Regions from separate parts of the Paenibacillus sp. JJ1683 genome, predicted to be linked through region 1. Evidence: riboswitches for the same ligand, from Rfam matches in the RefSeq annotation. Region 1 holds a riboswitch; each other region holds the start of a gene.
The links. Region 1 has a riboswitch for cyclic di-AMP ahead of ACUC6J_RS00140 (3D domain-containing protein). Riboswitches for the same ligand answer to the same signal wherever they lie in the genome.
Positions count from the first base shown of each region.

Region 2: another riboswitch for cyclic di-AMP. It lies ahead of ACUC6J_RS19750 (TrkH family potassium uptake protein); the one in region 1 lies ahead of ACUC6J_RS00140 (3D domain-containing protein).
Region 3: another riboswitch for cyclic di-AMP. It lies ahead of ACUC6J_RS00535 (C40 family peptidase); the one in region 1 lies ahead of ACUC6J_RS00140 (3D domain-containing protein).
Region 4: another riboswitch for cyclic di-AMP. It lies ahead of ACUC6J_RS06510 (hypothetical protein); the one in region 1 lies ahead of ACUC6J_RS00140 (3D domain-containing protein).

Region 1 covers NZ_CM129820.1:28,728-32,431, reverse strand. Annotated here, with positions in the region: gene rsmA (16S rRNA (adenine(1518)-N(6)/adenine(1519)-N(6))-dimethyltransferase RsmA) at 1-26, opposite strand, end outside; gene rnmV (ribonuclease M5) at 34-579, opposite strand; gene ACUC6J_RS00140 (3D domain-containing protein) at 726-1,874, opposite strand; cyclic di-AMP (ydaO/yuaA leader) riboswitch at 2,146-2,425, opposite strand; gene ACUC6J_RS00135 (TatD family hydrolase) at 2,626-3,396, opposite strand; gene ACUC6J_RS00130 (HD domain-containing protein) at 3,439-3,704, opposite strand, start outside.
Region 2 covers NZ_CM129820.1:4,598,353-4,602,056, reverse strand. Annotated here, with positions in the region: gene ACUC6J_RS19755 (CPBP family intramembrane glutamic endopeptidase) at 1-261, opposite strand, end outside; cyclic di-AMP (ydaO/yuaA leader) riboswitch at 522-674, shown strand; gene ACUC6J_RS19750 (TrkH family potassium uptake protein) at 1,074-2,414, shown strand; gene ACUC6J_RS19745 (potassium channel family protein) at 2,433-3,110, shown strand; gene ACUC6J_RS19740 (LysR family transcriptional regulator) at 3,116-3,704, opposite strand, start outside.
Region 3 covers NZ_CM129820.1:133,800-137,503, reverse strand. Annotated here, with positions in the region: gene ACUC6J_RS00545 (M1 family metallopeptidase) at 1-743, shown strand, start outside; gene ACUC6J_RS00540 (hypothetical protein) at 755-1,582, shown strand; cyclic di-AMP (ydaO/yuaA leader) riboswitch at 1,859-1,996, shown strand; gene ACUC6J_RS00535 (C40 family peptidase) at 2,002-2,502, shown strand; gene ACUC6J_RS00530 (GNAT family N-acetyltransferase) at 2,805-3,311, shown strand; gene ACUC6J_RS00525 (4a-hydroxytetrahydrobiopterin dehydratase) at 3,390-3,689, opposite strand.
Region 4 covers NZ_CM129820.1:1,529,953-1,533,656, reverse strand. Annotated here, with positions in the region: gene kdpB (potassium-transporting ATPase subunit KdpB) at 1-45, opposite strand, end outside; gene kdpA (potassium-transporting ATPase subunit KdpA) at 98-1,774, opposite strand; gene kdpF (K(+)-transporting ATPase subunit F) at 1,920-1,997, opposite strand; gene ACUC6J_RS06510 (hypothetical protein) at 2,181-2,576, opposite strand; cyclic di-AMP (ydaO/yuaA leader) riboswitch at 2,690-2,861, opposite strand; gene ACUC6J_RS06505 (glutathione peroxidase) at 3,325-3,704, shown strand, end outside.

The DNA.
Region 1 (3,704 bases):
GTTGCTATATCTTGAATCCCTGTCATACGGATATCACAATCCTTCACTTTCGATTTGTGCCAGCGCACTGGCAAATTCCTCACGGCTGATCTGAAATACAGAGAGCCGCTTATGTAGCTGCTTTCCGTTACAATAGCCAATACCCAGTACATTCCCCAAGGCCATACGGCGTGCAGCAGCATTGGGATGGGTAATAAGTCCAGCGTCAATCAGGTCCGCCCATTCAATCAGCGGTTCGGCACCTTCCACTGTCGTATGTACCCGCGCGAGAGCGTGTCTGATGGCTTCCGGGGAGGCATTCTCTACGCCAATATCCCCTTTGCGCGTCGCCTCTGCCTCAGGTATAAAAGCCTGCTTGCAGCCGGGTACCTTGGAGGCGATGATTTTACGGATACGCTCCCCTGCATGATCGGGATCAGTTAAAATAATGACCCCCCGCCGTTCCTGCGCCAATGCAATTTTCCGCAGCGTCATTTTATTAATGGCTGAACCGCCAGTTTCTATCGTATCTGCTTCGACAGCACGGCGAATGGCTACCGTATCATCCCGGCCTTCCACCACGATCACTTCCTTGATCATCTTCGTTTCCCTCCACTGCTACACAGCAACATATATTTATCTTTCCCTGCTTTTGAAAACAAAATAAGAAGAGGGTATCCTCTTCTTAGCATGGCATAACTATGTTGTTAATACTATCGCATTGTCCTCAACATACACAACCTGTTTTAGTTGATTTCCGGCTTTACAGGTCCGATAACATATACGGTTTTACCGTGCTTACGACCAAATTGGTTGGCCCGGCTCAAACTCTCATAATACACATCGATTTTGTGGCCTTTAATCGCGCCACCGGTATCCTCCGCACGGCGGAAGCCCACCCCTTCAATATACACCCACCACCCGATTGGAATTACACTCGGATCGACAGCGATGGTGCGTCCTTCCGTGACACGTGTGCCGGAGGCGGTACGTGTACCGATACCTGGCTCTTGTGCGGAATACGCCGTCATGGAGACGTTTTGTAAAACTTTTCTATAATTAAAATTAATACCTGCTTTACGGACAGCACTGCCCGAACTAACCTTTGTAGCCTTAACTGCATCTTTAGGGCCGATGGAAGCAGCTAGAACGACCGGTTTTTTCTTCGTTCCTACCGCAATTACCTTATCCACACGATTCTGTGCGACTTCCTTGTTGACCAGCTGTTTGGATACCAATTTTCCATCATGGTATACCTTTTGAACATGCTGGACTACCACACCCGATTTGCCACTTTGAATGACTCGATTATCGCCTTTATAGAGACTTGGATCTGCCGTTTTGATGACCTGATAAGGCACTTGTTTTTTCTGTTCGACCTGCTGTTTCTTCACACGGACGATTTTTATGTCCATGTTAGCTGAAACAGAGGCATCCAACGCAGGGTAAACTTTATCCGTTGATGATAATTTATAGCCCGAAGTGCGAATGGCACCCTCTACTGTATTTTCTGTTGTGTACAGCTTTTTCGTCTTATTGCCTGAGGATACTTTAACCTGATTGGCACGTTTGATGACTACGCGATCCCCATCCTGTACTGCTCCATTTAGCGGCATGGAAATTGTATCATGCGGCTGAAGTGAAATAGAATGCTCATTGAGCAAATCTTGGAGCTTGGATTCCCGGGTTTCTACCGCAGATGCCTTACCATCGATGACAAAAAAGACTTGTTTTTTTGATTGCGTGTACATCAGAATTGAAATCATAATCGTTAGTGCGATTAGAAAAATAGCAACCAAAGCAGCCTGGCGCACATTCTCTTGCTTCCAACGTAATACGTAAGACATGCTGGATGAGCGTGACTCATGGGTCTCCTCTTTTCGGAAAATGCCCATTTCCTCCGTCCTCCTTACATAGCCCGCCGTCTGGAGTAAGACATAGTTGATCGTTGACGTGACTATAACAGATTTTCTACAAGACAAGCCCGTACTGCGACTGTCCTGCACCATGTACCCGTCTTCGCGGCATGCTGTCCTCCCCTGTTTAACCACAGTATGATGACAGATTTTCTTTTATTCACAACAAAAAAAGCCAAAGAAAGAGACTAGAGAGCTCTTTCGTGGCTTCCAACATGTGTGAATATGCGGGAAAACTCATGCACGAGATGGCTTCTCTCTTGTTACGCTTACGGGGTTAGCTGTCGGGTTCGGACGTAGAGAGTCGCCCTAGCTTAGGTCAACCGCTCATGGCGGTCGCCTTCACATTCACCCCGAAGACCCAGAAAGAAATCGAAATACGGCTTCTCTACCTGTTCATCCCATTCGGGAAATGAATTTCGGTTGAGCCGGCTGCTGAAGAGACATTCTCTCTTGCACATACGCCGGACGTACTGTAAGCCATATCGGTTCCCCCGTTCCCTGCAAAAGGGACTCAGCGAGACTGGTTCATGAAATGATTTGTTGATGTTTACACTCAACAACAATTCACTGAAAAGATGATATCCTGTTTCCATGCATGTTGTAAAGCAGGTTTCAAGTACATTTTTTAAAATATTCGGTTAAAAAATTGTAATATTCTTGAGTTTCCTGCAACAAAATCATAATTAGCTCCGTCTATCTCTTTATTTTGATTGATTTCTTCGCTTTTTCACTGAATGTCAAATCGTTCCAAAGCATTTTGGGTCGTAATGGATACCAATTCCTCCACCGTAATTCCCTTAATTTGGGCGGCTGCCTCTGCCACCAATCTCACATGGGCCGACTCATTTCGCTTCCCGCGAAACGGATGAGGCGTCAAGTATGGTGCGTCCGTTTCAATCAGCAGACGATCCAGCGGAACCTGGGCCAGTACCTCTTTTGGCTGCTTGGCATTTTTGAACGTTATGGGCCCGCCAAAGGAAAGGTGAAAGCCCATATCCAGCACCATTTTAGCGGTCTCCCAGCTCCCAGAAAAGGAGTGCATGACTCCGCCAATCTCGCTCGCCTTTTCCTCACGTAAAATTCTCACAATATCTTCATGCGCATCCCGGTTATGGATAACAATTGGCATGTTGAGCTCACGTGCCAGACCAATTTGGTTTCGAAGCACCCGCTGCTGTACATCCTTTGGTGATGTATCCCAATAGTAATCCAGACCGATCTCTCCGATCGCTACAACCTTTTTATGACTGCATAACGATGCAATCCATTCTAAATCCCCCTCCTGCATTGTAATAGCATCCTGCGGATGCCATCCAACGGCCGCATAAATAAAATCATACGTCTCAGCCAGCTTCATGGTGGATGGAATGGTCTCACGATTAAATCCGATATTGATCATCCGTGTTACTCCTGATTCGACAGCACGTGCTATAACTTCTTCACGGTCTTCGTCAAATTGTGGGGCATCCAGGTGAGTATGAGTGTCGAATAAATCCAAGGTTTTCATCTCCTTTTTTTACTTACATTTCTATATATTTGTCTATTGTTTGACAAAATAATTCCTTATTTCGGCAGGAAGCCTGTCTTTTACCCCGTTCAATTTATTTTGGGGAAAATACATGTGATATTTTCCTCGGTGAATGCCACTTATTGAGCGCACAATTTCTGAAACTTCGGATATTTCCCGCACCTCGCCCTGACGTCCAAGCAGTAAAATCTGGTTGTCCGTTGAGCCGCCCTGCCGAAACACATCATAAGGAAGATCTGTTGGAAAATCAATTTCAAGATCATATTCAGGATGCAATC
Region 2 (3,704 bases), 1.2 Mb from region 1:
TGTTTCAGCCTGATAGGTCACGACAGGCTTCTCTGGCTGTGATTCCGTATAACCCAGCTCGGAACGGGCAAAGTCCAGGGCGTGTACGATCGCTTCTTGTTTGCTGATGACCGTTGCATTCATCAATGATTCCGGACTTGGATTGCTAAGCGAGGGAATAAGCAATTGAAAGATAAAAAAGCAAATCAGGCCAACCCCGCCCAGTAAGCCTAATTTTTTGAAGTTGGCCGTGAGCACGACCGGTTTCCCGATAGGATTCATGAGTTTCCTCCTTAATCTGTAAATAAGAACATCCATTAAAGATATCATACTGCACAGGTTCCCGCCAACAGACCAGCGATATTCATGAAAACAGAGTGAAAGCACTTTAAAGTTTTAATAAAATTAGATAAGCTGTGATTAAGCGATGCCCAATCGCAAATTAAAGCCAATTTCACGTTTTTTCGGCGAAATCGGTTTTGTGATCTGGATAGAGAAGGATTATAATCTTGAGGCAATGCCTATGAAATATATGGGTAATGACAACATTTAAGCCGAATTTCTGTGAGAAAACGGGGGAACCATGTTACTGGGGTGAATTTTACAGTCGATCCTGATGGATCGGAAGTGTAAATAGGGCATACTGTACTGCCCGAATCCGTCAGCTAACCTCGTAGGCTGTGGGCAGGAACCAAGTCAGGCACTCGGTTTTCCGGTGTCTTTTTTTGTGTGTATAAGTGTGAATAAAAGTTTGCTGAGTTAAGGACGCTGCGCGTTCCATTTGATCTTCCAATCGCTGTTGCCACTGAATTTTTTTGATTTTCTAGACCTTGATAAGGGTAAAATTCAGAGTCAAAGGCGAGCGCTATCGCTTCTCCAGATTCAAATGGACCGCTTCGCTGCTGCCCGCCTTAAAGTCATCAAACGTTCCATGAGGTAGTTACGTATAAAGTGTAGTGAGTATTGAAAGGCAAAAGTATCCCGCTTTGCGGATACTTTTCTGATTTATAAAAGAAACTGAAAAGAATTGGTGATTTTATGAGCTGAGCGATCTCCATGCTCATAGTTCACCAAGGAGGAGAAGTGATGAATAAATGAATCCCAATGCAAGCTGGCTTCGGCTTTCTCCACCGCAAATATTCGTTGCAGGCTTTGCCATTATCATTCTAATAGGTAGTTTATTGTTAATGCTGCCCATTTCTAATACAACAGGAAAACCACTTGCGTTTATAGACGCTTTGTTTACTGCCGCTTCCGCGACCTGTGTAACCGGGCTTGTCGTTAAGGATACAGGGCTCTTTTTTACAACCTTTGGTCAAATTGTCATCGTTGCGCTGATTCAGATTGGCGGACTTGGCTTTATGACTATGGCTACCTTGATCGCGCTGGTGTTCAAGCGTCGGATTTCCTTGCGGGAGCGCCTTATTTTGCAAGAAGCGATGAATCAGACCTCTGTCGAAGGAATTGTCGGATTGATCCGCAAGGTGCTATGGTACTCGCTGATGATTGAGGGCGTATGTGCAGCTATTTTTTCGATTCGCTGGTCATTTGATATGCCTGTCGGCAGGGCGATTTATTTTGGAATCTGGCATGCCATTTCCATGTTTAATAACGCTGGTTTTGATTTGTTCGGTGAATTTCGCAGCCTGACAGGTTATGTATATGATCCGATTGTTAATTTTACAGCCATGTTTCTCATTATTTCGGGTGGTATTGGTTTTGTAGTGATGTCTGACCTGGCAGATTATCGCAAGCGTAAGAGACTATCCTTGCATACCAAGGTGGTACTCAGCATGACAGCTGCTCTGATTGTCGTCGGGACGCTTGTCATTTTTGTATTTGAGTTTACGAATCCGAAGACGCTTGGCTCGCTTGATTGGGGTGGTAAACTGCTGGGTTCTTTATTCCAGTCCGTTACCCCTCGCACCGCAGGTGCCAACACGCTGGACATTGCAGGCTTGCGGCAGGCTACGCAGTTTTTTATCATCATACTCATGTTTATTGGGGCTTCGCCTGGCTCCACTGGAGGCGGGATTAAGACCACTACATTTGCTCTGCTCATTGGAGCGGTGTTTTCGATGCTGCGGGGACGGGAAGACATTGTGCTGTTCCGGTACCGACTTGCGCAGGCACGCATTTATAAGGCTTTGACTATTACCTTGCTGGGGTTGCTGTTCGTGATTGGGGTGACGATGATTCTGTCCGCAACCGAAGATCATCATTTTCTGATGATCTTGTTCGAGACGGTGTCTGCCTTTGGTACGGTAGGACTGTCCATGGGGCTTACACCTGATTTGACAGTTGTAGGCAAGCTGGTGATTACTCTGACGATGTTTGCAGGCAGGCTGGGTCCACTCACGCTAGCTTATGCACTGGGACCGAAAAAGGGTAAGGAATTGTATCGTCATCCAGAAGGTAAAATAATTATAGGGTAAGGGAGTTTTCGAGTAGATATGAAAACGCAGCAGTTTGTAGTCATTGGCTTGGGACGGTTTGGCTCAAGCCTGGCTTTGCAATTGGTGGATATGGGGTGCGAGGTGCTGGGCATTGATCGGAATGAGGATGTTGTGGACAGTATGAGTGAGATTCTGACACATACTGTCGTGGCAGACGCTACAGATGAGGATGCGTTGCGGTCACTCGGCATACGTAATTTCGATTGCGGCATTGTTGCGATTGGTGATGATATTCAGGTAAGCATCCTGACCGCCATTTTGCTGAAGGAGCTGGGTGTGAGAAAAGTCGTAGCCAAAGCCATATCTGTGCTGCATGGGCGTGCGTTAGAGAAGCTTGGGGTGGACCGAGTCATTTATCCGGAACGGGATATGGGTATTCGAGTAGCGCATCAGCTGGTCACGCCTAATCTGCTCGATTATTTGGAGCTGTCCAAGGAATACAGCATTGTAGAACTTAATGTGCCTGCATGTCTGAATGGCAAAACGTTGGCAGAATTAAATGCTCGCACCCGCTTTGGTTGCAGCATCGTGGCGCTTCATACGGCGAATGGTATCTTGATCGCACCGACAGCTATGGATCGGCTGAAAGCAGACGATATTATGGTCATTATCGGCTCCAATGATAATATCGGCCGCTTTGAGGATGAGGTCGTTAATGTCAATGAAGAGGGTTAAATCCTCTATACCATACGGTAGCCTGCAAACGATGCGCGTGTCTCGCTAATCCAGCGTCGTGCTGTTGGGCCGAGATCGGCCGTTTCTGAGTAGATCAGGGAGGTCGTTCGGCGTGTCTCCTTCAAATCAGGCAAGTACAATGCAGTAAGTCCATTATCTCGCAGCAGTTCGCTGCGCAAATAGGATTTGGGCAGCAAAGCGGATGCCTTGCAGGTGGGAAGCAGGCGTACAATCGCCTCGAAGGAGTCGATTTCCATGCGGATATCCGGCATAATGCCGCTACGCTGGAACAAGTCATCCGTCAGACTGCGGTACCAGGTTCCTTTGGAGAAAATAATCATCGGCAATCCTTGCAAGTCCTTCATTGAAGCCGTTCCTGTCTTGACAGTTAATTCATGTCCGATGGGGACGACTAGCTCCAAATGATCGTCAAATAACGGAATGCAACGCAGTCCAGCTTCATGAATGGCAGACCCGACAACGCCGGCGTCTGCTTTTTTGTCGCGTACAAAGGCAACGATTTCATGCGTCTTGCCGGTGAGCAGCTTTAGCTCAGTCTGAGGATGCTTGCTCATGAAAGCTTCGACGAGGGTA
Region 3 (3,704 bases), 110 kb from region 1:
TAGCCAACAATGAATTTGAGGAGCCTTGGCTGGATGAAGGCTTCACCTCCTATGCAGAGGAACGGCTCATGGAACAAGAATATGGGCTTACCCCCAACTTGCCATTACAATCGGGACAGGTAGCTTCCCCACAGCCGCTAAACCGTGAGTCCTGGAAGTATGGATCGGCAGCTGAATATGCACAAAATGCCTACTCTCGAGGTAAATTAGTACTACGAGGTATTGAGCGTCAGGTGGGTATGAAAAAAATGGACCGGATTATGCGGACCTACGTCCAGACTTATCGATTCAAGCATCCGACCTCACAGGATTTTCAACATGTCGTGGAGAGAGTGACCGGACGATCATGGAGCCACTATTTTGAACAATATGTATATGACGGCCAGATGGCGGACTTTTCAGTCGATCGCATCATGAACCACAAGCTGGAGAATGGATACGAAGCAGTCGTGACGCTCAGCAAAAAAGGAGCAGATTATCCCAAAATCCCTGTTCAATTTACCTTCAAGGATGGCTCAACGATATTCAAGGCATGGGATGGTGCGGGCAAAAGTACAACTTTCCGACTCAAAAGCGCTTCCCCCGTGTCCTATGTGACTGTAGATCCTCTATACACTATTGCACTGGAGAACAAGCATATTAATAATAGCCTGAAGGCTGAATTGGATGAAAAACAACAAACCCGTTGGAGTGTAAGTGTAACCAAGCTGTTGGAGACACTGCTTGGAAGTCTGTCATGGTGAGGTGTCTATAGATGCGGACTGTTATAAAAGAAGGCTGGGCGCTGGTACGCATACGCTTTTATATCGTTATCATTTTATTTCTGTATCGTCTGCTGTGGGGAGTATTTCTCTATAGGCTGGTACAGTCTGCCGTTATCCCGCTGCTGCTACGTTATCCTGATCAGAGCCAAAACGAACTGGGAAAGACCTTGTTTTGGATGGAGGGCCAGATCGCCTTGATGGACAGCCGGGAAGTACATGTGTACTTGTGGATATTACTAGGGGCGACCGTATTGCGCATACTAATCACTCCCTTCATTAGAGCTGGCATATATCAAAGCCTGCATACCGATGCGTCTGAACCGCAAAGCCTGTCCTTCTTCAAGGGGATGAAACGCCACGGTATGTCATCGCTATTGTATTACATCATCGAGTTGGGTTTGCTGCTGCTTCCCGCCTTTTGGGTGGTACCGAGACTCTATCCTATTGTAGTAGGAACGTTGCAATCTTCCTCTTACCTGCTACATTTGTTGCCCTATGCCATGGGGTGGATAGCTTACGGTTGGGTCATTCGGCAGTGCATCCTGTATATGCAGTTGGGCACTGTCAGTGGTCACACCATACTATCGTCCCTGCTCGCCTTCTTTCGCCAGCTTCTTCCGGCTGTTGGTGTATCCCTGTTGCTAGGTACTTGTGTGTTGCTAGTTTTCGGTCTATTTGGCACCGTGGCGATGATTTGGACGGGTATGTTGGCGCTGATTCTCCAGCAATCGTATCATTTTGTTACCAGTCTGGTCAGGCTGTGGCATATCAGTTCACAGTATCGGCTATGGCACATCGATATCTCCAGGAGAGGCTAACCCCTCACAATATGCTCTCTCCTGTATTTTCAGCTGTCGAAAAAACTTTTTTCTTTCCCGTGCAAACAGCACATAACTGAATACTGTTAACAGAATCTGTTCCTGGAGCGTTAGGAACAGATTTTTTTTGTAACTTTTTGCGATGAAACATTTGCCAAAGCCTGCTGTCTTTGTTACAATAATCGCAGTGAACTGATAGTAACAACTTTGTAATCTTTATTGTAACCTTTATCTTAAAAACATCGTTGTCGTGAATACTGCTCTCCAAGGTGCACATCTTAAGTTAAGCCTAATTCCTGGCACCTAGGAAGCGGGGGAACCAGTTTGGGTGAATTGATCTCGCAACAGAGTGGTCATAGGGGAACCTTCTACCGAATCCTTAAGCTAACCTCGCAGGCATTGGAAGGGGTATATTTTTTTTGAAGAAGAAGCTAACGATCGCAGCCATGGGTCTCGCCATTGCCTTTACATCTTTTACATTCGGTGGCAGCAGTGCATTTGCAGACTCTAAGATGGACCAGGTCATCCAAGATGCCAAAGGAACGAACTACAGAAGCGGAGGCACTACACTCGAGGGATTCGATTGCTCCGGCTTCACAATGTATGTATTCAACAAACTGGGAATTAAACTGCCGCATCAATCTGGATCACAATTCAAAATGGGTTCTTCTGTATCCCGCGATGAAATGAGACCAGGCGACCTGGTGTTCTTCAACACCACAGGAAGAGGCGTTTCCCATGTAGGTATCTTCGTAGGTGAAGGGAAATTCGCCCACTCCTCGACTTCACGTGGTGTAGTAGTTAGCTCACTGAACGAAAATTATTACGCTAACCGTTATGTCGGTGCAAAAAGAATTATGAGCACAGACGCTTACCATTCTGTAGCTTCAGATATTCCTGATGACGACAACGTAGAATAACTACCGCACAGCAAGCTAACCCTAGCCGCAATTTGATTCTGGCCGGAATCGAATTGCGGTTTTTTATGTCCACTACATCGCAATGATTATCATTACTGACGAACTGACACCTCAAAAGGTTTCAATTTTAGCGAACATCGTCGGTTTTACCGTCACCGCTGGGGGAGCATATGAGCAGTAAATCCTTCTTATTGAATGTATACCCGACTTAGGTACGAAATAAACACGCTTGCCATTCTCCTACAACTTGTCTACAATCTGTGGTTAATGATTGAAGTACCTGCATAAGGAGGAATGAAAAAGTGCCGGCCTCAATATCCAACTACCGGATCGTACCGATGGACGAGCATCAAGCGGCTGAAATCTGTGAGTGGCGCTATGATCCCCCCTACAACATATACGGCTGGCTTCCCTGGGAACAAATGAAGGCACTTGAAGTCGAATTTGGAAGTCCCACGCTTCGCCAAGAGCAATATGTTGCGGTCCTGGACGAAGAGAATGAGCTGACGGGATTTGCTCAATATTTCCCTATGGTCGGTGTGACCCGGCTGGGTCTTGGAATGCATCCCGAAAGATGCGGACATGGCACAGGCTCCGACTTTGTCCGGGCCATTGCCGAGGAAGCCAGACGGCGGCATCCGCAGAATGAAATTGACCTAGAGGTTCTCACTTGGAATCAGCGGGCTATCCGAGCCTACAAGGCAGCTGGATTTGAGCTGACGGATACCTATGAACGCCAGACTCCAGATGGCAGAAAGCCGTTCCATTGTATGGTATATCGTCCTGAACAACAGAATCGGGTTCTATAAATAAGAGCGCCTTCACTATACAACCGCGATGTTGTATAACGAAGGCGCTCTTCATATATACGACAGATCATTACAAACTCAATGACTGCTGCGCATTTTTTCGAAAGCTTCATTATATTGTTGGGCTTCCTTAATATCTACGGCCATAATACCGCCATCGTCCCAGGAGGTCAAACGCAGAGTCACGGTCTTGTAATCAATCGTAATAAATGGATGGTGATTAAATGCCTCAGATATAGCGGCAACTTCATCCACGAAGGCAATTCCTTTCATAAAACTGGAAAAATTATATTTCCGAACGATCCAACGTCCTTCCTCCAGTTCCCAGCCCTCCAGCTTCTCCAGATGTGCTTCAATCTCTTCTTGTGTAAAAGGCATGTTACGAACTCCTCC
Region 4 (3,704 bases), 1.5 Mb from region 1:
CTTCAAGATGCTTCTATCCAGCATGCGTTTGCGTTGTTCCTTCATGATCAAGCACCCCGTTCATCCATTCTCATTTTCCTTCTATGCTCATTCTTCATCACATGGTCAAAAATTCAGCTACAGGACCCAGTACGATCACCGGCAAAAAGGTTAACGCACCAATCAACAGGACCACTCCGATTAGGATGGCTCCAAACAGCTTGTTGTCCGTGCGCAGTGTACCCATCGTCACCGGGGTCGGCGCTTTGGCATTCAACGAAGCCGCCACAGCCAGCAATGCAATCATGGATACATATCGTCCAAAGAACATAACCGCTCCTGTTGTAACGTTCCAAAACACGTTGTTATCCGAAAGACCTTCAAATCCCGAGCCGTTATTTGCCGCAGATGATGCATATTCATAGAGCACCTGAGTCAACCCGTGATATCCGGGGTTAGAGACCGCATCATATCCCCAATGACTCATAAACGCAAGCGCAGTGGGAGCAAGAATAAGAAACGGATGTACCAAAATAGCAATTGCAATCAGTTTCATTTCCTTGCCTTCAATTTTCCTACCCATAAATTCCGGGGTTCTTCCGACCATCAGTCCGCATATAAACACTCCCAGAATCGCATACATCAGCATATTCATCAGCCCGACGCCCTTGCCGCCAAAAATGACGTTTAGCATCATTTCTCCCAAAGCAGCCATACCACCTAGCGGGGTCAATGTATCATGCATATTATTGACCGAACCTGTCGTTGCCGCCGTTGTGACCGCAGTGAATAATGCCGATTGGCCAATACCGAAACGAACTTCTTTCCCTTCCATGCTTCCCTGAGATGCATCCATACCCAGTGCCTGGATTAACGGATTACCTGTTTTCTCCGACACATACGTTATGGATAGAAAAATAAGGAACAAGACCATCATCGAGCTGAAAATAATCCAGCCCTGCTTGCGATTACGGGCAAACAATCCAAATGTATACGGCAGCGAAGCCGGCATTACCCACATTGCCAAAATTTCCAGTACGTTCGTCCAAGGATTTGGATTTTCAAAAGGATGTGCAGAATTAGCTCCCGCAAAACCGCCCCCGTTCGTGCCCAAATGCTTGATGGATTCCAATGAGGCAATGGGTCCCATAGCAATCTGCTGCTGTGTACCACTTAAAGTCGTAATATCCGCCGTGGGTTGTAGCGTCTGTGGTACTTTTAATCCCACCAGCACCAGCGTAAGTACAAAGGCAAGCGGCAGGAAAATCCGTATGTTGGCTTTAATAAAATCTTGAAAAAAATTACCCAGCCCTTCACCGCGCCGCGTCAATCCCCTCATAAAAGCCGCAGCAACCGAAAACCCCGAAGCAGCCGAAGTAAACATCATCATCGTGACGAACGCCATCTGCGTCAGATACGTAAGCCCGCTTTCTCCGCTGTAATGTTGGAGATTCGTATTGGTCATAAAGCTGATTACTGTATTAAATGCCAATGATGCTTCCATATTACTGTTCCCAACCGGATTGCCCGGAAGTATAGCCTGCAAGCGCAATAGCAGGTAGCTGATCCCCACAAGCACCACATTGGTTGCAATGAAACTCATAGCGTACGTGGTCCAATGCATGCTGTCCTGTTTCTTCAAGCCTACAGCCTTATAAATCAGCTTTTCCGTTCCACCAAAAATCCGATCCGTCCGATTCGGTTCATTCGAGAATACGTGATACATATAGGTGCCCATCGGCTTTACCAAGAGCAACAATATGATGATCACAATCCCAATTTGCAGTAGCTCCATCCTCTATTCCTCCTTAAAAGGCTCCTGCATTTGGAACAACAGACCTGATTCAGACCATCCATTGAGTGCACACGTTTGCGAAAATCTGCATCTCTGATGCTGCATTCTTGATCTGCTGTTCCCGCCTGCTCGATCCTATAGTTGACTAGAATTTTTCAGGATTCAGGAGTGCGTAGATTAAATACACGAACACAATAGCCGTAAGTCCTAGCACAACGATCATCCTCTTCGCCCTCCTTTTGAGGTCTGCGCATCACACCAGCGTACAAACAGCAGTATCACTCCATAACTCACAGCCATTACGAGCAGCATGTATAAATCCATCATGTTCATACCCTCCGTATCGCTTTTCAGATTGCCCTTTTGATTCCATCATAAAATCATAAACCAGCTATGTTATAAGTGCTTATCCGTTCAGCAGGAAACCCACCTCTCCGTTCAATGTGTAGATCACATGGTCCGCTCCCAATCCCCGATAAATTCCTTGTGGATTACAGCCGTGCGTAATAACATAGATCAATTCTGATGTTAGTGGCCGACATATTTGCAGGAAACGGCAAGTTAGATTCAAGCTGTTTTCGAACAAATACACACTACCAATTTCTTTTTTAGGAAAATTCCATTTTCCCGCTTGCATCGTATTGATGCGCACAATGTGCTCCACACCCATTTTTTTGAGCTGTCGTTCCTCCTGGGTGCTATTTGTGAGAACTGCAAACGCCAATTTTTTGAACATAAGCAATTTCACAAAACTTCTGCCCGCTTCATTCGGTGCAGTGACAATAATTAACCGACCTTCCATCAGTAGCTCCTCTCCCGGTATAAAAAGACAACAAAAAGAAGCCGAAGGAAAAAGGCTTCCTCCGGCTTCATACATTCCATGATAAAATAAACCATGGCTGCACACGGCGGTTTGTTGCCTCTCCCTGTACGCTTACGAGGTTAGCTGTCGGATTCGGACGTGAGAGTCGCCCTATTTACGGCACTTGGCCGGAAAATTCACCCCATGAGACACACGGCTTGCAGAGCCGTATATACTCGTTGGTTCCCCCGCTTTTGCAACTGCAAAATTCAGCGCTTTAGACAATTCGTTGTTGCTTCATTGTTGTTAATTTGAAATTACGTCTTGAATCATACACCCGTGCAAGGAAGACTGTAAAGCTCAACGGCAAGGCTATAAATCACCCTTTAGAGCATAGAAGATTAAGGATAACGCTTACAACCAACCTATGCTTCTCGTATCTCTCTAAAACTCTGTATTTCACCTCTTTTTGAAAATGAAAGGCATGTCAATATTGGCGTAGGGTATGGTACGGTTGCCCTTTATTTATAAAAAAGAAAGAAAATGCGCTATATGTACTAGATAATTATCGAATGAACCCTCTTTTATAAGAAGAAACACCTCAATTTGCTCCATTTGAAGTGTGATTTACCGTTTTGAACAAAAGACGATTTTACAATGCACAATGTCTGTAGACTCTTCTGGACTTGCAACCCCTTGTTGAATTGTTCACAATTTAATTGTAGAATATTGAATTAGGAGGGATATCATGAGTGTATATAAATATGATGCACAGACCCTACAAGGGGCACAAATTCCGTTATCCACATACGAAGGGAAAGTTCTTCTTATCGTGAATACTGCCAGCAAATGTGGGTTAACCCCCCAGTACAAGGCGCTACAAGAGCTATATGACCAGTATCATGAACAGGGGCTCGAAATTTTGGGATTTCCCAGCAACCAGTTCGCCAAACAAGAGCCGGGTTCCAGCGAGGAGATCTCCGAGTTTTGCCAACTCAATTACGGAGTGACTTTTCCCATGTTCGCCAAGACAGATGTTAACGGTGATCAGGCACATCCTCTATTTCGCTACCTGACCCACACTGCTCCAGGCGTATTAGGCTCCAAAGCGATCAAATGGAATTTTAC